Regions from separate parts of the Kitasatospora atroaurantiaca genome, predicted to be linked through region 2. Evidence: predicted binding sites of a transcription regulator. Region 2 holds the regulator's gene; each other region holds the start of a gene.
What was found. The regulator HrcA, encoded in region 2, represses chaperone genes, less so after heat shock. The targets are predictions, from matches to a motif close to TTNGCACTCNGNNNNNCNGAGTGCNAA.
Positions count from the first base shown of each region.

Region 1: groL (chaperonin GroEL) is a predicted target of HrcA. The motif match lies at 1,589-1,615, and genes of this name have one in related genera.
Region 3: FB465_RS20815 (FmdB family zinc ribbon protein) is a predicted target of HrcA. The motif match lies at 1,355-1,381, and genes of this name have one in related genera.

Region 1 is NZ_VIVR01000001.1:4,364,031-4,370,799, forward strand. Features, by position in the region: gene thrC (threonine synthase) at 1-359, shown strand, start outside; gene FB465_RS20090 (ubiquitin-like small modifier protein 1) at 389-667, shown strand; gene FB465_RS20095 (cold-shock protein) at 1,266-1,469, shown strand; gene groL (chaperonin GroEL) at 1,773-3,395, shown strand; gene FB465_RS20105 (hypothetical protein) at 3,549-3,908, shown strand; gene FB465_RS20110 (DUF4031 domain-containing protein) at 3,905-4,171, shown strand; gene FB465_RS20115 (HD domain-containing protein) at 4,155-4,787, opposite strand; gene FB465_RS20120 (copper homeostasis protein CutC) at 4,881-5,570, shown strand; gene FB465_RS20125 (HelD family protein) at 5,706-6,769, opposite strand, start outside.
Region 2 is NZ_VIVR01000001.1:2,404,873-2,411,641, forward strand. Features, by position in the region: gene FB465_RS11175 (16S rRNA (uracil(1498)-N(3))-methyltransferase) at 1-731, opposite strand, end outside; gene dnaJ (molecular chaperone DnaJ) at 1,067-2,209, opposite strand; gene hrcA (heat-inducible transcriptional repressor HrcA) at 2,280-3,368, opposite strand; gene htpX (zinc metalloprotease HtpX) at 3,634-4,557, shown strand; gene pspAB (PspA-associated protein PspAB) at 4,582-5,166, shown strand; gene FB465_RS11200 (hypothetical protein) at 5,171-5,824, opposite strand; gene FB465_RS11205 (DUF3097 domain-containing protein) at 5,909-6,736, shown strand.
Region 3 is NZ_VIVR01000001.1:4,525,620-4,532,388, forward strand. Features, by position in the region: gene mscL (large conductance mechanosensitive channel protein MscL) at 1-346, opposite strand, end outside; gene FB465_RS20810 (hypothetical protein) at 430-786, opposite strand; gene FB465_RS20815 (FmdB family zinc ribbon protein) at 1,023-1,331, opposite strand; gene FB465_RS20820 (MFS transporter) at 1,458-2,756, opposite strand; gene FB465_RS20825 (potassium/proton antiporter) at 3,059-4,543, opposite strand; gene FB465_RS20830 (penicillin acylase family protein) at 4,754-6,769, shown strand, end outside.

The DNA.
Region 1 (6,769 bases), 2.0 Mb from region 2:
AGCCGGACACCATCGCCAAGTCGCTGGCGATCGGCAACCCGGCGGACGGCCCGTACGTGCTCGACATCGCCCGCCGCACCGGCGGCGCCGTCGAGGACGTCACCGACGCCGAGGTGGTGGCCGCGATCAAGCTGCTGGCCCGTACCGAGGGCATCTTCGCCGAGACCGCGGGCGGCGTGACCGTCGGCGTGCTCAAGAAGCTGGTCGAGACCGGCCAGCTGGACCCGGCGAAGGAGACCGTCGCGATCAACACCGGCGACGGCCTGAAGACCCTTGACGCGGTGGCCGATGCGGGCCTGACCGCCACCATCCGCCCGACGCTGGACTCCTTCCGCGCCGCCGGCCTCGCGTCCGCCTGACCTCCCCCCTCACCCTGCAAGGAGCCCGCATGAGCGCCAACGTCCGCATCCCGACCATCCTGCGCACCTACACCGGCGGTGCCGCTGAGGTGGCGGCGGAGGGTGCCACCCTGTCCGCCGTCATCCAGGACCTCGACGCCAACCACCCGGGCATCGCGGCCCGCATTCTGGACGACGCCGGCAAGCTCCGCCGATTCGTCAACGTGTACGTGAATGACGACGACGTGCGTTTCGCCGAGGGCCTGGAGACCGAGATCAAGGACGGCGCGGGCATCTCCATCATCCCGGCCGTGGCCGGCGGCTGCTGAGCCGGGAACGCCCTACCATACCCCTGAGCCGTCGTCAGGCCCGGAATGCCAATTCCGGCCTGGCGGCGGCTCTCGGTGTGCCGCGCGGATATTTCCGCACTTGAGAGGGAGTAGAGTGCGCAGGTGTCAGCGCTTCTCCCCCCGCCGACCGCGCTTCTCCGCCTGAGTCGTCTCCCGGCTGGTGCCCCACGCACCGTCAGCCGATCGCATACGCAAGGCTCGTCCGGCCGCTGAGACGGCCGTTGAACAGTACGAAGCAAAAGATGTCAGGCAGGCGTCATAAATCTGTCGGTGATATGTGGCATTCGTCCGCTATGCCCAGCGCGAATTGCCGCCATGTGCCGCTTTCATCCCGTGATATCCGATAACTGCGCGGGGGAATTCTCGAAAGTTGGGCCTGTTGCAGAGGGCGTCTGTCCGGATACATTCAGCCGCGGTCGACGCATTCACCCGCTGACCGGCCACCTTCCGGTGGACTCGGCGGAGGACTGCGGCGTGCACGGCTGTGCCCAGGGGGGGTCCCCGGGCCGGCCTACCAGACCTGGGCCCGCATCCTGCGGGTCCGTGAAGGGCCAGCACAGCACAAGGGGAGTTCGGAATGGCTCAGGGCACCGTCAAGTGGTTCAACGCGGAGAAGGGCTACGGCTTCATCGCGGTCGACGGTGGTGCGGACGTGTTCGTCCACTACAGCGCGATCCAGATGGACGGCTACCGCACCCTCGAGGAGGGCCAGCGGGTCGAGTTCGAGATCTCCCAGGGACAGAAGGGCCCGCAGGCGGACATGGTCCGCGCGGCGGTCTGACCTTCCGACCTGCGGAGCCTCGGCTCGGTCACGAGCTGGTGCTCAACTGCTTCAGCAGCGGGCCCGCACGACACCTGTCGTGCGGGCCCGTCGGCGTCCGTGCGTGTCGGTCGATTGGGCTTGCACTCGATACCCGAGAGTGCTAATCATTGGCGTTAGCACTCACAGCTTGAGAGTGACAACGGACCGGGTCGGTGAGGCCCCCGGGAGCGGTAGGGGACAGGACCCCCGCACACCAGGGCCGTCCGTCGCGGGCACCCTTCGGTCCGGTGCAGTCGACCGCGTCCCGGAGGACCACTTCACATGGCAAAGATCATCGCGTTTGACGAGGAAGCTCGCCGCGGCCTTGAGCGCGGGATGAACCAGCTTGCCGACGCCGTCAAGGTGACGCTTGGCCCCAAGGGCCGCAACGTCGTCCTTGAGAAGAAGTGGGGCGCCCCCACGATCACCAACGACGGTGTCTCCATCGCCAAGGAGATCGAGCTCGAGGACCCCTACGAGAAGATCGGCGCGGAGCTCGTCAAGGAGGTCGCCAAGAAGACCGACGACGTCGCGGGTGACGGCACCACCACCGCCACCGTGCTCGCCCAGGCTCTCGTCCGCGAGGGCCTGCGCAACGTCGCCGCCGGCGCCAACCCGATGGCCCTGAAGCGCGGCATCGAGAAGGCCGTCGCGGCCGTCTCCGACCAGCTGCTCGCTCAGGCCAAGGACGTGGAGACCAAGGAGCAGATCGCCTCCACCGCCTCCATCTCCGCCGCCGACACCCAGATCGGCGAGCTCATCGCCGAGGCGATGGACAAGGTCGGCAAGGAAGGCGTCATCACCGTCGAGGAGAGCAACACCTTCGGTCTGGAGCTCGAGCTCACCGAGGGCATGCGCTTCGACAAGGGCTACATCTCCGCCTACTTCGCCACCGACCTGGAGCGGATGGAGGCGTCCTTCGAGGACCCGTACATCCTGATTGCCAACTCCAAGATCGGTTCCGTCAAGGACCTGCTCCCGCTCCTCGAGAAGGTCATGCAGAGCGGCAAGCCGCTCGTCATCATCGCCGAGGACGTCGAGGGCGAGGCCCTGTCGACCCTGGTCGTCAACAAGATCCGTGGCACCTTCAAGTCCGTCGCCGTCAAGGCCCCGGGCTTCGGTGACCGTCGCAAGGCCATGCTCGGCGACATCGCCATCCTCACCGGTGGCACCGTCATCTCCGAGGAGGTCGGCCTCAAGCTCGAGAACGCCGGGCTGGAGCTGCTGGGCACCGCCCGCAAGGTCGTCATCACCAAGGACGAGACCACCATCGTCGACGGTGGCGGCGACAGCGAGCAGGTCGCGGGCCGCGTGAACCAGATCCGCGCCGAGATCGAGAACAGCGACTCGGACTACGACCGCGAGAAGCTCCAGGAGCGCCTCGCCAAGCTGGCCGGCGGCGTGGCCGTCATCAAGGCCGGCGCGGCGACCGAGGTCGAGCTCAAGGAGCGCAAGCACCGCATCGAGGACGCCGTTCGCAACGCGAAGGCGGCCGTCGAGGAGGGCATCGTCGCCGGTGGCGGCGTCGCCCTGCTGCAGGCCTCCGTGGCCTTCGACAAGCTCGAGCTGGACGGCGACGAGGCCACCGGCGCCAACATCGTCCGTGTGGCGCTCGAGGCCCCGATCAAGCAGATCGCGACCAACGCCGGCCTCGAGGGCGGCGTCGTGGTGGAGAAGGTTCGCAACCTCCCCGCCGGCCACGGCCTGAACGCCGCGACCAACGAGTACGTCGACCTCATCGCCGCGGGCATCATCGACCCGGCCAAGGTCACCCGCTCCGCGCTGCAGAACGCCGCCTCCATCGCGGCGCTCTTCCTCACCACCGAGGCCGTCATCGCCGACAAGCCGGAGAAGGCGGGCGCCCCCGCCGGCGGCGGCATGCCGGGCGGTGACATGGACTTCTGATCCCCTTCTGGGATCGGCGAGTTCTGATCGTCCACGAGGGCGGTCTCCCCACGCGGGAGGCCGCCCTCGAGGCGTTTTCACCCCTGCGTGGCCTCGGCATCGAGGATCTGGTGGGCTTTCTACGGACCGTGGGTGCTGCGGGACAATAGGTGGATGCCGTCCACTCCTGACATCGAAGCCGCGCTGCACAGTGCGCGGGCGCTGATCCTTGCCGACCTGACCGCACGGGACGTGGCGGACGCCGCCATGGTCTCGCTGGTCGAGGATGCCGTGACGCACCGGCGGTGGTGGCTGGAGCAGTGGCCCGACGGTACGGACTTCGTGCTCGGGCTGGTGGCGCAGGACGTCCAGGACGCGCTGCTGGAGGCGTACGGCCGCTGGCCGCTGTGCGAGACGTGCGCGGCGGACGGCGACCCGCACGCGCTGAGTGTCGAGCCCGAGCTGGGGCCCGAGCCGCACTGGGTGTGCGGCAAGGAGGGCGTCGTGGTCGCGCCCGTCGGGCAGCTGTCGTGATACTCATCGACCCGCCCGTCTGGCCCGGCCACGGGAAGCTCTGGTCGCACCTGGTGAGCGACGTCTCGTACGAGGAGCTGCACGCCTTCGCGGCGCGCCTGGGCGCGCCGGAGCGCGGCTTCGAGCGCGACCACTACGACATCCCCGCGCAGTGGTACGAGGACGCGCTGCGACTGGGTGCCCAGCCGGTCGGCAGCAAGGAGCTGGTGGCCCGGCTGACGGCAGCCGGGCTCCGGCGGCGGAAGGTCAGCCCAGCTTCGTGAGTTCGGCCGCCAGGTTGGCCCGTGCGGCCGCGTCGAAGCGGGTGCGGGCGGCCTCGGTGCGGTAGAGCGCGGGCAGGTCCAGGAGCTGGCGCAGGATCGCCGCGCGGCCGGCGCGGAAGACGTCCTCGGGCACGAAGCCGTACTCCTCGCGCACGGCGGCCGCGTAGGCCTCGTACTGCTGCGGGGTGCCCCCGAGAACGGCCAGGTCGGCGTCGCTGAGCACCTCGCCGTTGCGGTCCCCGGCCTCGGGGTGGTGGCTCACGGTGAGCCGGACCAGCCGGGCCACCTCCTCGACCAGCGGCTCCGCCAGCCCCGCCTCGCGCAGGGCGCGAACGGCCAGTTGAGCGCTGCGCTCCTCGTTCTCCGAGCGGTCCGGCCGGTAGACGACGTCGTGGAACCAGGCGGCCAGCCGGACGGCGTCCGGGTCGTCGGCGTGCTCGGCGAGGGCGTCGACGTGGTCCAGCACGGCCTCGAGGTGCTCGGTCGTGTGGTACCTGCGCTGTGGCTCGGCCCAGCGCTTCAACAGGTCGCGCCCGTACGGCTCCGGGTCGGCGGTTGCGCCGCAGCGCGTCAGCAGGGCGGTCCAGCGGTCGAGCAGGGCGTCGGTATCGGGCATGCGCCCATTCTGGCCCGGCGGGCGTCACGAGTTCGTGACGGGTGGCCGTCCGGGGCTCGCCCACAGGGGCCCGGATATGGCAGGGTAGCGCACATGTCTAGACCAATTCTCGAAGTCATCGCGCTGACCGCGCAGGATGCCCAGGCCGCCGAGTCCGGTGGTGCCGACCGCCTCGAACTGGTCACGGACATGGCCGCCGACGGGCTGACCCCCTCGGTGGAGGACTTCGCCGGGATCCGCGCCGCCGTGGACCTCCCGCTGCGCGTCATGCTCCGCATCCGGGACGGCTTCACGCCGGGCGGTCTGGACGAGCTCCGCGCCCGCGCCGCCGCGCTGCGGGCGGAGGGAGCCGAGGAGTTCGTCCTCGGCTTCCTGGACGCCGACGGGGCGGTGGACCTCGCCGCGACCACCGCCGTCGCGGAGGCCGTCGCGGGCTGCCGCTGGACGTTCCACCGGGCCATCGACCACAGCGCGGACCGTGCGGCCGTCCGTGCGGCCGTCGGCGAGCTGCCCGGGCTGGACACCATCCTCACCGCGGGCTCGCCCGCCGGCGTCGGCGCGGGTCTCGAGGTCCTGGCCGGAGAGCTGGCCAAGGCCGGTGACCCCGGGTACCGCCAGCAGATCCTGATCGGCGGCGGTCTGCGGGCCGAGCACGTCCCGGGCCTGCGGGCGGCCGGCTTCGACGGCTTCCACGTCGGTGGGCCGGTCCGGGTGGACGGCTGGACGTCCCCGGTGGACGCCGCCAAGGTCGCCGCCTGGCGCGGCCTCATCGATGGACGATAACCACAACAGGGGCGCGAGAACTGCGCGAAGCGGTAGGGCAGAGGTCGTTGCCTTCCGGTCTCGCGCAGTTCTCCCCCAGCCTTCGGCCGGGAGGTGCCCCCACGCGCCCCTGGAGAGTGCAACCGGCTCCGGTGCCTACCTTGCCCGGAGCTGCTCCGGCAGGGGCTCGGCGTGCAGGACGGTGAGGCCGGACACCGCGCGGGTCAGGGCGACGTACAGGCGGCGGAGGCCGGTGCGCTCGTCCGGTTCGCCCGCGACCACGGCGGCGGGCTCGTCGAGGACCACGTAGTCGTACTCCAGGCCCTTGGCGAGGGAGGCGGGGACTAGGGTGAGCCTGACCTCGGCGCTGGTCTCGGTGCCCGGGTCGAGGAAGGGCAGGCCCGCCTCGGCGAGGGCCTCGGCCAGCAGCGGGATGCGGTCGTCGGCGGCGATCAGGCCGGTGGAGCCCTCGTGGGCGAGGGACTTGCGGCAGGCCTCCACCAGGGAGTCGACGAGCCCGTCGGGGATGTGGCTGACGGCCAGCGAGCCGGGGGTGTCGCGGATCGAGGTCGCCGGGGCGAGGCCCGGGGCGATCGCGGGAAGCAGCCGGGAGGCGTACTCGATGACCTCCTCGGGGACGCGGAAGCCCTTGGTGAGCTCCTCGATGTGCGCGACGGGCTTGCCGAGGTGGTGCAGTGCATCGGCCCAACTGGCCGTCGCCCACGGGGTGGTGCCCTGGGCGAGGTCGCCGAGGATGGTCGCCGAGCCGGTGCTGCACCGGCGCCCCACCGCCCGGTACTGCATGGGGGAGAGGTCCTGCGCCTCGTCCACGACGACGTGTCCGAGCGAGGCGGTCCGCTGCACCAGGTCGGTCGCCTCGTCGACCAGGACGGCGTCGGCGGCGGTCCAGGGCGCGGTTCGGAGCGACCGTCCCGGCTTCGCCCAGCGGATGGCGGCCTGCTCCTCGGGGGCGAAGATGCCCTCCGCGCACGCGGCGAGGAACTCCGCGTCGGTCAGCAGCCGGTGCACCAGCTTGGCCGGGTCGACCGGCGGCCAGCACTCCTTGACCACGGCCTTGATCTGCGGGTTGCGGGCCACCGCGTCCTGCACCCGGTCGTCCGGAGCCTCGCCGCCCTGCTCCATCTTCAGCAGCACGGCGTGCGCGATCCGCTGCGGCAGGGCCTCCCGGGCCGCGCCGTAGCGGATCTCCCGGCTCTTCA
Region 2 (6,769 bases):
CGGCCCAGCAGCAGCGCACCGGCCGCCACCCCGGCGGTCGAGGTGCGCAGCACCGACGGGCCGAGCCGGTACGGCTTCGCGCCGGCCTCGGCGAAGGCGGCGAGCTCGTCCGGGGAGACCCCGCCCTCGGGGCCGACGATCAGGACGATGTCCCCGGTGTCCGGCAGGGAGGCGGACGCGAGCGGCTCGGCTCCCTCCTCGTGGAGGACGGCGGCCAGCGAGGCCGAGGCCAGCAACGGCGCCAGCCGGCGGGTCGTCATCAGCTCGCGGACCTCGGGGAAGCGCAGGCGGCGTGACTGCTTCCCGGCCTCCCGGGCGGTGGCCCGCCACTTGGCCAGGGCCTTGGCCCCCCGCTCGCCCTTCCACTGGGTGATACAGCGGGAGGCGGCCCACGGGATCACCACGTCCACGCCGACCTCGGTCATGGTCTCGACGGCCAGCTCACCCCGGTCGCCCTTGGGCAGCGCCTGGACGACCACGATCCGGGGCGCCGGCTCCGGCTCCTGACGCACCGTCGCCACGGTGACGTCCAGGGCGTCCTTGCCGTGGACGGTCGTGACCGTGCCGTCCGCACCCAGGCCGAGCCCGTCCGCGAGGGTGACCGCCTCGCCGGGCTCCAGCCGCTTCACGGCAGCGGCATGCCGCCCCTCCGGGCCGTCCAGCCGTACCACGTCGCCCACGGACACCCCGGTGAGCCTGCTGGTCTCGACAACGAACACGGGCGCGGTCACGGGGCAAACCTCCGGTCATACGTACTGATAGTGCGTCCAGACGAACTGGTCGGGTCAACCCTCAGGGGCGCGGGGAACTGCGCGAACCGGAAGGCTCCGGAGCCGCACCGAACCGTACGGAGCAACCCGTGCCGCCCCCACGAACTGCTCAGGGAACCCCAGGGGCGCGGGGAACTGCGCGAGACGGGAGGCGACTCCGTTCACCCGGTCTCGGTGAGCAGGTGGCACCCGGTACCCGTCCGTTGAGACGGTGCGGCAGGCGGTCTTCCGATTTCGCGCAGTTCCTCGCACCCCTGAAGGTTGCCCTTCCAGAAGGACGCCCCTGAAGGTGCTGCTCAGCGGCCGTTGAAGGCGTCCTTCAGGCGGGAGAAGAGCCCCTGCTGGCCCGGCGCGAACTGGCCGGAGGGCCGTTCCTCGCCTCGCAGCACCGCAAGCCGCCGCAGCAGCTCCTCCTGCTCCGGGTCGAGCTTGGTGGGCGTCTGCACCTCGACATGCACTATCAGGTCACCCCGCCCGCCACCGCGCAGGTGGGTGATACCCCGGCCGTGCAGCGGGATCGACTGGCCGGACTGGGTGCCGGGCCGGATGTCGACCTCCTCCATGCCGTCCAGCGTCTGCAGCGGCACCTGGGTGCCGAGCGAGGCGGCCGTCATCGGGATGGTGACCGTGCAGTGCAGGTCGTCGCCACGGCGCTGGAAGGTCGGGTGCGCGGTCTCGGCGATCTCGACGTACAGGTCGCCTGCCGGGCCGCCGCCGGGGCCGACCTCGCCCTCGCCGGCCAGCTGGATCCGGGTGCCGTTGTCGACGCCCGCCGGGATCTTGACGGTCAGCGTACGGCGGGCGCGGACCCGGCCGTCGCCGGCGCACTCGGGGCACGGGGTCGGCACGACCGTGCCGAAGCCCTGGCACTGCGGGCAGGGACGGGAGGTCATGACCTGGCCCAGGAAGGACCGGGTGACCTGGGAGACCTCGCCCTTGCCGCGGCACATGTCACAGGTCTGCGCGGAGGTGCCGGGAGCGGCGCCCTCGCCGGAGCAGGTGGTACAGGTGACGGCCGTGTCGACCTGGAGTTCCTTGGTGGTGCCGAAGGCGGCCTCCTCCAGGGTGATCTCCAGGCGGATCATGGCGTCCTGGCCGCGCCGGGTGCGCGAACGCGGGCCCCGCTGGCCGGAGGCCGCGCCGAAGAAGGCGTCCATGATGTCGGAGAAGCCGAAGCCGGCCGCGCCCGCGCCGAAGCCGCCCGCGCCGCCGCCACCGTTCGGGGAGAGCGGGTCGCCGCCGAGGTCGTAGACCTGGCGCTTGGCCGGGTCGGAGAGCACCTCGTAGGCGGCGTTGATCTCCTTGAACCGCTCCTGCGTCTTCGGGTCCGGGTTGACGTCCGGGTGCAGTTCACGGGCAAGGCGTCGGAACGCCTTCTTGATCTCGTCCTGCCCCGCATCCCGTCGGACGCCGAGTACCGCGTAGTAGTCCGTGGCCACCAAATGCTCCGCTTGTTCCGCCTCTAGAAGTGCTGCGACTGGTTGTCACCGTTGAAACGGTGCTGTGTTGCTACGACTCGGCCAGGATCTGGCCCACGTACCGTGCCACCGCTCGCACCGCCCCCATTGTGCCCGGGTAGTCCATCCGGGTCGGACCGATCACACCCAACTTCGCAACACTCTGGTCGCCCGAACCGTAGCCGACCGAGACCACCGAGGTGGAATTGAGGCCTTCGTACTCGTTCTCGTGCCCGATTCTGACCATCATCCCGGCATCGGCCGTCTCACCCAGCAGGCGCAGCAGCACCACCTGCTCCTCGAGGGCCTCCAGCACCGGCTGGATGGTGAGCGGGAAGTCGTGCCCGAAGCGGGTCAGGTTGGCCGTGCCGGCCAGCATGATCCGCTCCTCGTTCTGCTCGGCCAGGGTCTCGAAGAGGGTGGCCAGGACGGTGGTGACGGTCGGCCGGTCGGCCGTCTCGAAGGCCGCCGGGAGGTCCTCCAGCAGACCGGGGACGTCGGGGAGGCGCTGGCCGCCCGCGTGGGCGTTCAGCTTGGCACGCAGCTCGGCCAGGACGGTCTCGCCCACCGTGCCCGGGCAGTCGACCATCCGCTGCTCGACCCGGCCGGTGTTGGTGATCAGGACCAGCATCACCTTGGCCGGCGCGAGCGCGACCAGCTCGACGTGCCGGACGGTGGACCGGGACAGCGACGGGTACTGGACCACCGCGACCTGCCGGGTGAGCTGCGCGAGCAGACGCACCGTACGGGCCACCACGTCGTCCAGGTCGACCGCGCCGTCCAGGAAGTGCCGGATGGCCCGGCGCTCGGGGGCGCTCATCGGCTTGACCTCGGCCAGCCGGTCGACGAAGAGGCGGTAGCCCTTGTCGGTCGGGATACGGCCGGCGCTGGTGTGCGGCTGGTGGATGTAGCCGTCCTCCTCCAGCGTCGCCATGTCGTTGCGCACGGTGGCCGGGGAGACGCCGAGGTTGTGCCGCTCGACCAGGGCCTTCGAGCCGACCGGCTCCTCGGTGCCCACGTAGTCCTGCACGATGGCGCGCAGCACCGCGAGCTTGCGCTCGTCCAGCGGCCGGACGTCAAGACGGGTGTCGAGCTGGCGAGCATCCGACTTGCGTTCGTCGGCCCTGCGCTCGCTGAACATGGCACGCACCTCCGTCTTCGTCCGTTGAACCGTCTGAACCGTCAACCCACCAGCCCTTGGCACTCTGGAAGGCAGAGTGCCAGAACCGTACTTGCCAGTGTACGGGGCGGGTACGACGGCAGGAACGGCCCGCCCACGTGATCCTCGACGTGATCCCCGGCAGATCCGCCGCGCGCGGATCGTGCCGCCAGGCCCGGCGAGTGGCAGCATCGAAGGCGAGCGAGCTACTTCGCGAGCTGTTTCGCGCGCTATCTGAGGAGCAGCGATGTCGGCGTCACCGCAGCACTCCCGCTTCGCACCCGACCGTGGGCTGACCGGTCGGATGGTCACCACGATGTTCCTGATCGGATTGCTCTACGTCGGCTTCACCGGTGTGCTGATCGCCCTGCTGCGCGGGGCGTGGCCGCTGATCGTCCTGATCTCCGGCGGGCTCTTCGTGGCCCAGTTCTGGTTCAGCGACAAGATCACCGAGCGGGCGATGGGCGCCCACGAGGTCACCCCCGAGCAGTACCCGCAGCTGCACGGCACCATTGACCGGCTCTGCGCGCTCGCCGACATGCCCAAACCCCGGGTCGCCGTCGCCAACAACGACATGCCGAACGCCTTCGCCACCGGCCGCAAGCCCGAGAAGGCGGTGGTCTGCGTGACCACCGGAATGCTGCGACGACTGGAGCCCGAGGAGCTGGAGGGCGTCCTGGCGCATGAGCTCTCGCACGTCGCACACCGGGACGTCGCGGTGATGACCATCGCCGGCTTCCTCGGCGTGCTGGCCGGCGTGATGACCCGGATCGCCCTGTACGGCGGGTTCATGGGCAGCGGCAACCGGAACAGCAGCGACAGCAACACCGCCATCGCGATGCTGATCATCCCGGTGGTCAGCATGGTGGTCTACGCGATCAGCTTCCTGCTCACCCGGCTGCTCTCCCGCTACCGCGAGCTGGCCGCCGACCGCGCCGCCGCCCAGCTCACCGGACGGCCGAGCGCGCTGGCCTCGGCCCTCACCAAGGTCACCGGGCAGATCGCCGCCATCCCGAGCGAGGACCTGCGCAAGGCGCAGGCGTACAACGCCTTCTACTTCGCCCCGGCGCTCAGCGCCCGCGACGCCGCCACCCAGCTGTTCTCCACCCACCCGTCGCTGGAGACGCGGCTGGAGCAGCTCGGCCGGATCTCCGCCCAGCTCGGCCAGTGACGGACACACCGCTGAGGAGACTTCATGGGATTCCTGGATGCCCTGTTCGGCCGTAGCAAGCCGGTCAGGCCCGACCTCGACCAGCTCTTCGGCGTGCCCTCCGCCGCCCTCACCCTGGAGGCGGCGGCCGGCTTCAGACCGACCGGGCTCGGGTCGGTCTGCTTCGCCGCCGTGGAGGGCGGTGCCTTCGGCGAGGTGGAGCGCCAGGTCCGCGCCCTGCTGGACGCGGACACCGCGACCGGCGGCGTCCCGGTCGAGGCAAGCCAGGACTCCTACGGCTACTCCTGGCTGCTCGCCCGGCACACCCCCGAGGAACTCCCCGACCTGGTCAACGACCTCCACGCGGTCAACAGCGAACTGGAGGCGAACGGCTTCGGCCCCCAGCTGCTCTGCTCGATCGTCGGCTTCCGCAACGAGGCCGGCCAGCCCCTCGGCCTGGTCTACCTCTACAAGCGCGGCACCTTCTACCCCTTCGCCCCGATGCCGGGCGGCGGCGAGAAGCGCAACAATCCGCTGGAACTCCAGGTCAAGGCGATGCTCACCAACGACCTGCGGGTCGAACAGGACCTCAGCCGCTGGTTCCCCGTCTGGGGCGCGCCGGGGCTGTGAGCGGTCAGTCCCGGGGCGCGCTGTACCAGCGCCAGGAGGTCAGGCGCGGACGGCCCGGCAGTTCCGCCCGGCCGGTGGCCCAGAGCAGCGTCGGCCATCGCTCGGTGTCCACCGGCGCGTCGGGGAACAGGCGGCCCAGCACCCGGTCGCACAGGTCCGCGGGCGGCACCCAGGCCACGCCGAGGCCCTCGGCGACGTCGTGCGTGTGCACCAGGGTCTCCACGACGCCCATGGCGGCGAAGCCCTCCGGATCCGCAACCCCGTAGCCGTGGAACGCGCGGGTCCGCGGGGACGCCGTACGCACCATCGCCACCAGCAGCGTGCCGCCCACCTCCAGGATCTGCAGCAGCCCTGCCGGGCCCGAGCCGCGGTCCGCGAGGAGCACGTTCGCCGGCCCGCCCGGCTTCTGACGGGTCCACACGAACGGGATGAACCCGTCCATCGGGGGTGCCTCGGGCGCCAGCTGCGCCGCGTAGGAGAAGAGACCGTCGGCGAGGTGCTCGACGGTCTCCCAGCAGCCCCACTCGGAGGAGCCTGCGAGGGCGTCCCAGTCCGCCGCCGGCGGCGCCGTACGCAGGGCGGTGACCGCCAGCCCCACGGCGTGTGCGACATCGGCCGCGGTGACGGGGACTCTCGGGGATCCAGGCGCATCGGACACGGCGTGACCGTATCAACCGGCTGACGGCCAACCGGCTGACGGACTTCCGGCTGATGCCGGGTCGGACCTCGTAGACTCCGGTGAATGCGCAGCAGGCAGTACGGACCGGACCTGACCCCGCCCTGGAAGCGGCAGCAGCCCGCACCCGAGGTGGCGGCCGAGCGTGATCTGGTGGTGGAGGAGGCGGCCACCGGGTTCTGCGGGGCGGTGGTGCGGTGCGAGAAGACGGCGGAGGGGCTGACGGTCACTCTGGAGGACCGCTTCGGCAAGCAGCGGGTCTTCCCTCTGACACCGCGCGGGTTCCTGCTGGAGGGGCGGGTCGTCACCCTGGTCCGGCCGAGCGGGCCCGCGCCCGTCGTCAAGCCGGGGCGGACCGCCTCCGGGTCGGTGGCGGTGCCCGGCGCCCGGGCGCGGGTCGCGCGCGAGTCGCGGATCTATGTCGAGGGGCGGCACGACGCGGAGCTGGTGGAGCGGGTCTGGGGCGACGACCTGCGGATCGAGGGCGTGGTCGTCGAGTACCTGGAGGGCATCGACGACCTGCCCGCCATCGTCGCCGAGTTCGGGCCCGGGCCCGGGCGGCGGCTCGGCGTCCTGGTCGACCACCTGCTGCCCGGTACCAAGGAGCACCGGATCGCCACGCAGGTGACGGGCGATTCGGTGCTGGTCGTCGGCCACCCGTACATCGACGTCTGGGAGGCGGTGAAGCCGTCCGCCGTGGGCATCCCGGCGTGGCCGCAGGTGCCGCGCGGCGAGGTCTGGAAGGAGGGCATCTGCCGCCGCCTCGGCTGGCCGGTCGACACCCCTGCCGCCTGGAAGCGCATCCTGGCCTCGGTGAACTCCTACAAGGACCTCGAACCACAACTCCTCGGCCGCGTCGAGGAACTGATCGACTTCGTCACCTCGACGGACTGAGCCGGGACACGGGCCCGACATGCCCGGGTCCGT
Region 3 (6,769 bases), 2.1 Mb from region 2:
CCACCTCCTCGGGCGTCTGACGGCCGGCCATGTAGCGCCGCATGGGGACGATGAGCACGAAGTAGACGACTGCGGCCGTGATCACGAACTGCAGTGCGGCGCTCAGCACGGAGCCCCACAGGATGTAGATGCCGGAGGTGACGTTGCCCGCCGCGTCCTTGCTGCAGGGGCCCTTGAGGCAGGAGGCGTAGGTCGCCAGGTCCTTGCTGCCGAACAGACCGATGAGGGGATTGATGACGCCTTTCACGAAGGCGTTGATGATGTTCGTGAATGCCGCACCGATGACGACAGCCACGGCGAGGTCGATGATATTGCCGCGGAGCAGGAATTCCTTGAAGCCCTTCATGCCGCGCTGAACGACAGCGGCATCGAAAGGTCACGGGTGAATGTCGGGTCGCCCGGTTGACGGGTCCGGGCTGTTCGGAGGGATCATCGGCCGGCCGGCGGCGTGCCGGTGCAGCGGGGGGTGCCGGCCGGTTCGGCGGCCGCCGCGGAGCTTGCGGCCGGGGGAGGCGAGCCCGGACGGAGCGGCCCGGACGCCAGAGCGGTGGCGGCGGCGAGCAGCCCGGCCACCACCACCCCGGGCCGGTGCCGGACGGCCTGCTGGAGCCGGTGCCGCCCACCCGCGCCACGCCGGATCGGCGGGAAGGCCGGGACGGCGCGCCGCGGCGGGACGGCGGGTGCCGCCGCGGGCGCAGCGGCACGCGAGTGCTGCGGGTGCTGCGAGTGGTGGGACGACACGGTCACGGGGGAGAGGGGCAGCAGGGGCGCAAGGTACGTGGTCATCGCTGGGCACCGCCTCGGATCGGAGTTCGCGAGCCCGGTACCGGACTCGCGAGATCAGAGTGCGGCCTCCGCAATGGACCGGGAATACCTCACCGAATTCCTGTGGACAACCCCGGCCTGTGGATAACTGTTGTCACTCACAGGAGTGACGCAGTCGTATAAAAAGGGCCCGGGATCAGAGAATCCCGGGCCCTTCACGCATGACGTTCCACGTGTGTCTGCGTCAGCTGGCAGCGCTAGCCGGCAGCGCTGCCGCTCGTGCTCGACGCCGCAGCCGCGGGTGCGGCGGCAGTGGACGGCGCCGACGAGGTCGACGACGAGGTCGAGGAGGCCGACGACGAGGACGAGCTCACCGTGCTGCTCGACGAGGAGCGGCTGTCGGTGCGGTAGAAGCCCGAGCCCTTGAAGACCACGCCCACCGCCGAGAAGACCTTGCGGAGCTTCCCCTCGCAGTCCGGGCACGTGGTCAGCGCCTCGTCGGTGAACTTCTGCACCGCCTCGAGGCCGTTGCCGCACTCGGTGCACTGGTACTGGTACGTGGGCACTTGTCTTCCTCCTGCACTTCCCCCTGGCACTCTCGCCTGATGAGTGCTAACGACGGTCAATGATGCGGCATTCCGCTGGATCAGTCCAGCGCTCCTGGTGTGAGCTACCTCCGGCGGAGGACGGCCTCAGCCCTTCCCGACACCCGCCAGCGCCGGCGAGGCGCTGCTCCGGGCGACGGTGCGGCTCGGCGTGCTGGGCGCGACCAGCAGCCGTCGCAGCGACACCAGCGCGGCCAGGCCGAGCCCGGCCCCGGCCACCGGTACGACGAACCCGGCCGAAGCGCCGTACCCGTCGATCAGCTGCCCGGCCGCGGTGGAGCCCGCGGCCAGACCCAGGCCGATCGCGCCGGTCAGCCAGGTGAAGGCCTCGGTCTTGGCGCCGTCCGCGACCAGCGTCTCGACCAGGGTGTAGCCGGTGATCAGCGTCGGTGCGATGGCCAGTCCGCAGACCAGCCCGGCGACCGCGAGGGCGGTCAGGTTGGGCATCGCCCAGAGCGTGGAGCAGCCCAGGACCAGCAGTGCGTAGCTGCCCAGCATCCGCTGCCGGGCCGAGCGCCGCCAGGCGACCATGCCGTACAGCACGCCGGCCAGCATGCTGCCGCCCGCGAAGATGCCGTAGACGGTGCCGCTGACGCCGGGCTGGCCCGCCGCCTCGGCGAAGGCGGTCACGGAGACCTGCATGGCTCCGAAGACCGTCCCGACGCCCAGGAACGAGCCGGCCAGCAGCCGTACGCCCGGCGAGGCCAGGGCGGACACCCGCCGCGCGCCCGGCACCCGCGGGTGGCGGGCCGGGGCGGTGCGGCGCTGGGCGGCGAAGGCCAGTCCGCCGACCACGGTCAGCGCGGCCTCGGCGATCAGCCCGGCGGACGGCGAGACCCCGGTCGCGATGGCGGTGGCCAGCACCGGGCCGACCACGAAGGTGAACTCGTCCGTCACGGACTCGAAGGCGAACGCGGTGTTCAGGGTCTTGGGGGAGTCGGCGGACAGCTTGCCGACCCAGCGGGCCCGGACCATCGCGCCGATCTGCGGCACGCTGGCACCCGCCGGAGCGGCTGCCAGGAACAGCGTCCAGACCGGGGCGTGCCCCAGGGCGAGTGCGATCAGCGCACCGACCGAGAGCGCGTGCAGGGCGACGCTGGGCAGCAGCACGGCGGCCTGCCCGTACCGGTCGGCGAGCCGACCGGTCTGCGGGCCGACGAAGGCCTGGGAGACGGCGGAGACCGCCGCGACGGCGCCGGCAGTGCCGTACGAGCCGTGGGTGTCGAAGACCAGCAGCACGATGCCCAGGCTGAGCATCGCGTATGGGAGCCGCGCGGCGAAGGCGGGCACCAGGAACGTCCAGGCGCCGGGGGTGCGCAGCAGCGCACCGTAGCCAACTCGCGTCGGAATGGGGGTTTCGACCGTTCGGCGGGCCGTCACGGTCATGCCTTCCTGCTGCCTGGTAGCGCGGAAGGGGCATGGGAAAGCCCCGACGGCGCCGAGAGTCGTCCTCTCGCGCGTCGACCGGGGTGATACCGGGTCCGGCTGGCCAGATCGTGGAAGCGGGGGCCAGAGGGCAGTGAAGAGTGCTGCGGACCGCGGCCGCCGAGCGGTCGCGCCAACTCTGCATCAGACAGATGTTGCGGGTGTTCAAGTAGCTGAAGAAATGATGCTTCTCCACGATGGTACGCGCTCTGAACCAATTCGTCCGGCCAACGCAAGGTGAACGTTGCGCAAAACACACGAACCTAGCGTCCGCGAAGCCATCCGGCGAGCTTTCCGCCCTTGTCCACGGCCCGCAGCCGCCGCTCCGCCGCCTCGCTGACCTCCGGGGTGGTGACCACCAGCAGCTCGTCCCTGGCCCGCAGCACCGTCGTCTTGTCCGGGACGAAGCTCGAGCCTTCCCGGACCACCAGCGTCACGGCGGCCCCGGCCGGCAGGCGCAGCTCGCCGACCTCGACGCCGGACATCCGGGAGGTCTCCGAGAGCGCCACCGAGAGCAGCTGGCCGTGCAGCCGCTCGAGCGGCGCCGACTCGATGCCGAGGTCCTGGCCCATCGAGCCCTCACCGATGCGCAGCCAGCGGGCGACCAGCGGCAGCGTCGGGCCCTGGAGCAGAGTGAAGACGACGACCAGGATGAAGACGATGTTGAAGACCTCCTGCGCCTGCGGCACCTCCGCCACCAGCGGGATGGTCGCCAGCACGATGGGCACCGCGCCGCGCAGCCCGGCCCAGCTGAGCAGGGCCTGCTCGCGCCAGGGCAGCTTGAACGGCGTCACCGTCGCCAGCACCGAGGCCGGCCGGGCCAGGAAGACCAGCACGGCGCCGATCACCAGGGCAGGCACGATCGCCGACCCCATGGTGTCGGGGCTGCAGAGCAGACCGAGCACGACGAACATGCCGATCTGCCCGATCCAGGCCAGCCCGTCGGCGAAGCCGCGGACCGCGGGGCCGTGCGGCAGCTTGGCGTTGCCGAGGATCACGGCGGCGATGTAGACGGCGAGGAAGCCGGAGCCGTGCAGCAGGGCGCCCCCCGCGTACGCCAGCACGGCCAGCGACATGACGGCGATCGGGTAGAGGCCCGAGGACGGCAGTGCGACGTGCTTGATCCCGTACGCGCCGAGCCTGCCGACCGTGTAGCCCACGGCGGCGCCGATGGCCAGCTCGCCGATGATCGTGCCGACCAGGACGTACCAGGGGTCCAGCGGACCGGTGGTGGCGAAGGCGACCACCAGGATCACCACCGGGGCGTCGTTGAAGCCGGACTCCGCCTCGAGGAGGCCGGTCAGCCGGGACGGCAGCGGCACCATCCGCAGCACGGAGAAGACCGCGGCCGCGTCCGTGGAGGAGACGATCGCGCCGAGCAGCAGCGAGACCCGCCAGTCGAAGCCGGCCAGCCAGTGCGCCCCCGCGGCGGTGACGAAGACGCTCACCGCGACCCCGGCGGTGGCCAGCGCGGTGGCGGCCGGCATCACCGGTCTGATGGCCCGCCAGCTGGTCTTCAGGCCGCCCTCGGCGAGGATCACCACCAGGGCCGCATAGCCGAGGACCTGGGTGAGCGAGGCGTTGTTGAAGGTGACGCCGAGGCCGTTCTGGCCCAGGGCGACGCCGATGCCCAGGTAGATCAGCAGGCTGGGCAGTCCGGAGCGGGACGAGATGCGCACGGCGACCACCGCGACCAGGAGGATCACGGAGAACTCGAGCAGGAAGCGGTTCAGGTGGTCGACAGTCACGCAGGGGCACCTCGGCGCAGGGAGGGGGCGGCTGATGAGTCGTTACTCAGTCTAACATTTTACCTGCTCTTTGATGATCCGAGTCCGCCCAGCGAGACAGGTAAGGTCCACCTGATCCAACCGTGGACGTCCCCCGTGCATGTCCGCCACTTGAGTCGCCCTAATGTGGTGACCTGTCACGGCCGCAAACAGACCCAGCCAAGGACCCAGATGCCCCGCTCGAAGAAGTTCCGGCGCGCCCGTCTGATCGTGCTCGTGCTGACCGTCCTGCTCGTGGCCGGTACGGCCGGCGCCGGCTACTGGGCCGTGAGCGCCGTCCGGGCCTCGTTCCCGGACGTGACCGGCAGCATCACGGTGGCCGGGATGTCCGCCCCGGTGGACGTGAAGCGGGACGCCAACGGGATCCCGCAGCTGTACGCCGACACGCCCGAGGACCTGTTCCGCGCCCAGGGCTACGTGCAGGCCCAGGACCGGTTCTGGGAGATGGACGTCCGACGGCACATCACCTCGGGCCGGCTCTCCGAGATGTTCGGCTCCGGCCAGGTCGAGACCGACTCCTTCCTGCGCACCATGGGCTGGCGCCAGGTGGCCCAGCAGGAGTTCGACACCCAGCTCTCCGCCGACGCCAAGAAGTACCTGCAGGCGTACGCGGACGGCGTGAACGTCTGGCTCGGCCAGCACCCCGGTGGCCAGAGCGCATCGTTGGAGTACGCACTGCTCGGTGCGGTGAACGGCGACTACAAGCCCGAGCGGTGGAGCCCCGTCGACTCGGTGGCCTGGCTCAAGGCGATGGCCTGGAACCTCTCCGGCAACATGCAGGAGGAGATCGACCGCTCGCTGCTGGCGCAGGACTTCAGCCAGGACAAGATCGCCCAGCTCTACCCGGACTACCCGTACGCCCGCAACGGCACCATCGTGAAGACCGGAAGCGTCGCGCCCGACGGCGGCTACAAGCCGGCCGACGGGTCCGCGACCCAGGTGCCGCTCGCCCAGGGCCGCGCCGCCACCAAGGCCCTGCTGCAGGACCTCTCGGGCAAGATGGCGGCCGTGCCGCAGCTGCTCGGCCCGCAGGGCCAGGGCATCGGCTCCAACTCGTGGGTGGTCAGTGGTGACCACACCACCACCGGCAAGCCGCTGCTCGCCAACGACCCGCACCTCGGCCCCGGCCTGCCCTCCGTCTGGTACCAGATGGGCCTGCACTGCCGGACCGTCAGCAACACCTGCGCGTACGACACCGCCGGCTTCACCTTCGCCGGCATGCCCGGCGTCGTGATCGGCCACAACCAGAACATCTCCTGGGGCTTCACCAACCTCGGCGCCGACGTCACCGACCTCTACCTGGAGAAGGTCACCGGCCCGGACACCTACCAGGTCGACGGCAAGGACGTGAAGTTCGAGACCCGCAGGGAGACCATCAAGGTCGCCGGTGGCACGGACCGCACCATCACCGTCCGCACCACCAACCACGGCCCGCTGATCTCCGACCAGAGCTCCGAGCAGCAGAACGTCGGCAAGTACGCCCCGGCCGGGAACGCCGCGCCCGACCGCGCGGCCGGCTACGGCGTCGCCCTGCAGTGGACGGCCCTCACGCCGGGCAGGACCATGGACGCCGTCTTCAAGCTGGACCGCGCCGCCGGCTGGGACGACTTCCGGTCGGCCGCAGCCGACTTCGCCGTCCCCGCCCAGAACCTGATCTACGCCGACACCAAGGGCAACATCGGCTACCAGGCCCCCGGCATGATCCCCCAGCGCGCCAAGGGCGACGGCCGCTACCCCGCCCCGGGCTGGGACCCGGCCTACGACTGGAAGAAGGACTACGTCCCCTTCAAGTCCCTGCCCTACAGCTTCAACCCCGCGACCGGCTACATCGTCACCGCCAACCAGGCCGTGGTCGACCCGACGTACCGGTACCTGCTCACCACCGACTGGGAGTACGGCACCCGCGCCAAGGAGATCACCGACCAGATCGAGTCCCGCCTCAAGAACGGCGGCAAGATCTCCCCGGACGACATGCAGTCCATGCAGCTCGACAACACCAGCGTGATGGCCAAGACGCTCGTCCCGCTGCTGCTCAAGGTCAACGTCTCCGACCCGTACGTCCGCGAGGCGCAGGACCTGCTCAAGGACTGGAACTACCACCAGGACGCCGACTCGGCCGCCGCCGCGTACTACAACGCCGTCTGGCGCCAGCTGCTCACCCTCGCCTTCGGCCAGAAGTTCCCGGCC